DNA from 2 places in the Mucilaginibacter sp. P25 genome. Region 1 is predicted to be linked to the other one. Evidence: riboswitches for the same ligand, from Rfam matches in the RefSeq annotation. Region 1 holds a riboswitch; the other holds the start of a gene.

Region 1 (3,164 bases):
GCACGCCAGCTTCGTACTTCGGCGGTTTGCGGGAACGAACCAATAGTTGTGGTGGCAAAAAGCGGCAGGTTAAGCAGTTGCTGCTGCTGTTCTTTGCGTGCAGGAAAAGCACTTATACGCTTTGCATCATTTTCGGTGATGGCGCTTACACGCTGTTTAATCGCTGGGTTATGGATCAGTGCAGATGTTCGGCGGGCCTCGTTTGCCTGCCGGTTTTTTGCCAGTTGATGCAGGCTGCTATCGCTCACCACATCTTCCGATAAGTTGCTCAGCAATACCACTTCGTTTATTTTCTGCCGCGCAAAAGCCAGCCACTGCTTAATTTCGGGAGTAAGCACTTCATCGTTGGTTTCATTTTGCAGATCGCATGGCGAATGGATCAATGAGCATGAAGGGGCTATCCAAACGCGGTCGGCACCTAATTTATCCTTCGCATTCTTTATAATGACCAGCGAGTTAACAAAATCATTTTTCCAGATATTGCGCCCGTCAACAACACCTAAAGAAAGGATAGTTTTTTGGGGCAGATGCTCCATTACTTCATTCAATTGCTGAGGCGCCCGCACTAAATCGACATGTAAAACATCAACAGGTAAAATTGCCGCTAATTGAGTGTTATCGCCCAGGCGTTCAAAATAAGTTGCCAAAACTATCTTCAGAAAAGGAAATTCCTTCCTCAATTGCTTATAGGTATCTTTAAATACCTCTTGTTGTTTTTCGCTTAAATCAAGTGCTAAAAACGGCTCATCAAACTGAACCCATTCGGCACCTAAAGCTTTAAGCTTATTCAGAATGTCAAAATAAACAGGCAGCAGATTTTTGATCAGGTCTATCCTATCGAAACCAGCCTCTTTCTCCTTACCTAACAACAGGTACGATACAGGGCCAAGCAATACCGGCTTGCTAACGATGCCCAACTGTTTAGCCTCATAAAACTCATCGATAACTTTGGTGGAGAACAGTTTAAACTGCTGGTCTTTATAAAACTCGGGTACTATGTAATGGTAATTGGTATCAAACCATTTGGTCATTTCCATGGCTACCACATCCAATCCATCTTTTTGATAGCCGCGGGCCATAGCAAAATACAGATCGAGCTCGGTATTGCCTTTTTGACTGATCACTTCATGATAGCGTTTAGGAATAGCGCCAAACATCAGTGAATGATCCAGCACCTGGTCATAAAATGAAAAATCATTTGATGGGATGAGGTCGATCTCGGCTTCTTTTGCAGCAGCCAGTTCTCTTCCCTGATGTATTTACCCACGGTAAGCACATTTTTTAAGCCCGTTTTGCCTGCCCAGTAGTTTTCGCAGACTTTTTTCAATTCGCGCCGGCTACCAATACGCGGGTAGCCTAAATTTTGCGTTAGCATCTCTTTTAATTGATTAAATGAATAAATCGGTTAAAAGCCCTTTTAGCTAAGCTTCGTAATACTTTGGTGATATGTAAAAATGGAGAGAATATATGGGCACAGCCTGTCATAACAGGTCATGGACCCAACAGGCAAGTAATCATAACCCAGACCAAGCTTCATACCGCGAAAGCATTGTCAATTCAGTATTAGGCAGGTCTCCTGACTTGTAACATTTTTGCCGCCCTTCCCATCCCTTTCATCAGGACAGTGGACATTACTGGCAAAAACCTTTGTGTTACTTACAGTTGCGCGACAGTTCGTGATTTACACACGATTCCCTATTAATCTACAATTAAGTAAAACCTATACCGGTTGATGAAGTAAAGTAAAGAACTATCGGGGCAAATATAATGATATGCCGGCTGAATATTCAGGTTATTTTATTGGTGAAATTGTAGGCTATATCATGGTCAATAAACGCGTAAACCTATAAAACGTTGAATTGTACCATACCAGATGCAAACTGATCCTTACCTTTGGCAGCTTCTATATGGATCAGAAAACACATTCAAACCTTCCGGGCTTTGGCTGGGCGGTATTAACTACCAGTTTGGCCTTTGTAGTAGCACAACTTGATGTTTCTATCGTTAATATTGCACTACCTGAAATTGCAAAAGCATATCATGCGGGTATCAGCACCCTGCAATGGGTAATTGACGCATACACGCTTGCATTTGCAGTACTCATGCTGTCGGCAGGTAGCCTCGGCGACCTATTAGGATCAAAAAAGATCTTCCAGATTGGCATGATCATTTTCGGTATTGCATCAGCAGGATGCGGTTTGGCCCCTGATGCAATTACGCTTATCATTTGCCGTGTGGCCCAGGGAATTGGGGCTGCTATGATGATCCCAAGCTCGCTTGCATTGCTCAATCACCAGTTTGCACATACACCACAAACACGCACGCGGGCCGTAGGCTTGTGGACAGCTGCCGGAAGCGCTGCCATGGCGGCAGGCCCCACTATTGGTGGCTTCCTGATAGCATTCAGCAGTTGGCGTTTCATTTTTATTGTTAACATCCCAATCTGCATAATTGGTTATATCCTGAGTTTTAAAATGGCGCAAATGACAAAAACAAGCAAGAGGAGTTTTGATTTGCCCGGACAACTCACCTGGATGCTATCAGTCACCACGCTCATTAGTGTAATTATTGAAATACCCCGGCTTGGATTAAGCCATGTACTAATCTGGGGAGGGCTTATTTTGAGTTTATTGATTTTCGGTCTTTTTTTATGGATTGAAGGCAAAACAGCACATCCAATGCTGCCATTCCATCTGTTCAAGTCAGCGAGGTTTAATGCACTTTTAATACTCGGTGCGGTTTTAAACGGATCTTACTATGGCAGCGTTTTTATTTTAAGCCTTTATCTGCAAAAAGTACTAAACTATCCATCCATTATGGCCGGGCTGGCATTTCTTCCGCTTACTGTAGGCTTTGTGATCTCCAATGTGATTAGCGGCCGCATCGTTAACCGCTACGGCATCCGTAAACCTATCATTGTTGGCCTCATCATGTTTGCCGCCGGCTTTGCGGGTTTATTCATAGCTCACGAGCATACCCCATATCTTGAACTATTCCTGCCTTTCCTGGTTATCCCGATGGGTATGGGCCTTGCTGTACCAGCCATGACCAATGGTATTTTATCAAGTGTAGATAAAACATTATCAGGAACTGCCTCGGCTATATTAAACACGGCAAGGCAAACAGCGGGTGCCATAGGTGTAGCCGTTTTTGGTGCAATGGCT
Region 2 (3,164 bases), 820 kb from region 1:
TGTGGTAATCTCGGGATTTAATTTAGGATTGCCATATTGCGAAAACAACTGATATAGCGAAGGCGACCTGAACGCTGAAGCTATTGTACCGAAAACTTTAAACTGATCGGCAAGGTATAAAGATGGATTGATGGTGTAGGTAAACTTATCGCCATATTTGCTATGGTTATTGTACCTGCCGCCTAACTCCATATGAAAGATATCGTATTTAAAAAACAACGATGTATAAGCGCTGAAGATGTTATTAGCAGCATCGCCGGCTTTAATAATGCTTGGCACACCCGGATAAGCTGTCGACTCATACAAGCTGTACTGGCTTGTGTTGCTGTATTTAAAGGCCGCGCCGCTGGTAATATCAAAATACTTATTCAATTCATAATTAAACACAGCTTCGGCATTGGTTATACGTCCTGTATTTTTTGTAACCTGGTGGGTTCCGCCATTGTCAGACGGAAGGTTGGTGAAATCATTTTGAACCGTATTTTGCGACAGGTTCACGTTGAGGTTACCTTTAGGCAAAATCAGTTTTGCACCTACGCCACCAAATAAAAATGTGTTTTTATACGTGTAATCGTTATCATTAGTAAAAGCACCATAAGGCAGGTCGCCGGTGTTGTGGCTTACCTGCAGGTTTCCATTAAGAATAAATTTAGATGAGACATTTTGGCTCAGGTTCACACTGGCCGAACGTTGGTGAAAACCATCTTTCTTAAAATCGCCTTTGCCAGTGGTATCTGTAGCCGCGGCAAAGCCTTTTGAATCGGTATTTGACAGGTTAATGGCTATGCCTGTATTTTTCACCTGTCCAATTAATGAGGCCGACTCTTTAAACGTATTATAGCTGCCGCCTGTTAACTGCAAACCACCGGTCAATCCCTGTTGTTTAGCTTTTTTGTGATGATATTAATAACGCCTGCTACAGCATCAGAACCATAAAGCGTTGAACCACTTCCTTTCAAAATCTCGATATGATCTATCAAATCCACCGAAAGGGCATTAAGATCATAGCTGCCGTCTATACCGGATGCGTTATTTACCGGGAAGCCATCAACCAGGATAAGGGTATTGCCAGTTGAAGCTCCGCGTAGGAAAACCGATGTGCTGATACCGGGGGCATTATTTGCACCTGAAAAAGTTATACCGGCAACCGTATTTAATAATTGAGGTAATGATTTACCCTGCGATTTATTGATTTTATCTGCAGAGATTATTGTAACAACGCGGCCAATGTCTGACAGTTTTTTAGGCGAACGGCTTGCAGTTACTACTACCGTATTGAGTGTGCGTGTGGTATCCTGTGCATATGCTGCTGAGGTAGATAAACCAACAGCTAACAAACCGAATCCCAAAGTAATTTTAGCGTACTTTTTTCCATGTATGATTGATATGTGTAAAATAATAATGCAGCCTTAATAGCATACACGGAAATGAATAAAATGAAAACACGCCAAACGAAGAGCATTCACATTCAAGCTTCAATCCCCGAAAGCTATGAATAACATATAACGCCTTGGCAGGTCTTCTGACTTGCTCCCCTTTTGCCTGGCCTTCCCCCTGTTTACAGAAAGTGACTTTATAGATTTGGCAACGGTTATGGAACTTACAGCTGCGGGACAGTTACGGATTTACACCGTATTCCCTTTTAATTCATTAAGCAAATAATGAAACCTAAAGCGCTGCAAAAGTACAATAAGTATCCGTTAACCTCAAATTACATAACTATATTTATCATGATGAAATATCTCTGTATTTTACTGCTGATCATGAGCACACTTAACGGTTTTGCCCAACAACCCGATACCGTTTTTCTGAAGGGCTTATTACATGAACATCCTGAATTATTTTCAGGTATCCTAAACCACCCCACACAAAATGAAGTACAGATACTATACACCCGGATAGACAGGGATAGAAACAATATTCCTCACTTTACCTCATACAGTTATCGCGTTAATGCGCATCATTATTTTTATCCAGCAAGCACAGTAAAACTCCCTGCAGCCATATTTGCCCTTGAAAAGTTGAATGAGCTGAAGGTGCAAGGTTTAAACCCCAAGTCGGTGATGATTACAGATAGTTCATTTGCCGGCCAAACCAAGGTACGTGTGGACACATCATCTGCAACAGGTCTCCCATCTATTGAAAACTACATTAAAAAAATCTTACTGGTGAGCGATAACGATGCGTACAACCGCCTGTACGAATTTGTTGGCCGGGCGGAGATCAATCAAAAACTAAAAAAATATCACCTTAATAACACTCGTATTGTAGGCAGGCTGGCTATTGGCGATGCGGGAGAAAGTACCCAGCACACCAACCCTATCAATTTTTACAACGACGATAAATTGGTTTATCACAAGCCTACACTATATGATGCTTCAAACTATCCCATGAACCTGGAAAACATGCTTCAGGGCAAAGCCTACTTAGATAGCAGCGACCGGCTTGTGAATAAACCGCTTGACTTTTCTGAAAAGAACGTTTATGCCCTCGCCGATCAGCAGATGGTACTTAAAAGATTGTTATTTCCGGAAACTTTTCCTCAAAAACAACGCTTCAATTTAACTGCGGATGATATCAGGATTTTCAATAAAGTTGGCGACAGTTATGGTTATGATATTGATAATGCCTATATCGTAGATTTCAAAAATAAGGTAGAGTTTATACTCAGTGCTGTTGTACAGTCAAACGAAGATGGCGTACTGAATGATAATAAATATGAGTACGCCACTGTATGCCTGCCTTTCCTGAAAAACCTTGGCCAGGTAATATATCAATATGAGTTAAAACGTCCCAAAAAGCATCTACCCGATTTAACTAAATTTAAATTTAACTATAGTCAAAAGCAATAAAATTCACTTCGGGAAAACTTAGTAGCGCAAAGGGTGTTTTAAAAACGACAACTATTTAAAAACCTATGGCAACTACAATAGTAAAATATACCGACAACTACCCCGTGCTTTACGGCGACGACCGTATAAATCTGAATTGGCCCGAGCGTTTTACGTCTATAGCGGGAGGCATGAAACTCGGCTTTTCTGGCTTTAAAAACATTTTCAAGAACCCGTTTGCAAGCATTGTTAAGATAGGCGCAGGTGGCTACCTGTTAAACAGGGGCATCACAGGGCATTGTGAGCTTTACAAACGTATTGGTAAACTATCCA

The links. Region 1 has a riboswitch for cobalamin ahead of metE (5-methyltetrahydropteroyltriglutamate--homocysteine S-methyltransferase). Riboswitches for the same ligand answer to the same signal wherever they lie in the genome.
Region 2: another riboswitch for cobalamin. It lies ahead of ACRQ5D_RS23295 (TonB-dependent receptor); the one in region 1 lies ahead of metE (5-methyltetrahydropteroyltriglutamate--homocysteine S-methyltransferase).

Annotation. Positions count from the first base shown of each region.
Region 1 is NZ_CP193937.1:5,438,772-5,441,935, forward strand. It holds partial or broken gene metE (5-methyltetrahydropteroyltriglutamate--homocysteine S-methyltransferase) at 1-1,375, opposite strand, end outside; cobalamin riboswitch at 1,549-1,739, opposite strand; gene ACRQ5D_RS27445 (MFS transporter) at 1,860-3,164, shown strand, end outside.
Region 2 is NZ_CP193937.1:4,615,998-4,619,161, reverse strand. It holds gene ACRQ5D_RS23300 (TonB-dependent receptor plug domain-containing protein) at 1-873, opposite strand, end outside; gene ACRQ5D_RS23295 (TonB-dependent receptor) at 870-1,349, opposite strand; cobalamin riboswitch at 1,496-1,688, opposite strand; gene ACRQ5D_RS23290 (serine hydrolase) at 1,662-2,852, shown strand; gene ACRQ5D_RS23285 (hypothetical protein) at 2,918-3,164, shown strand, end outside.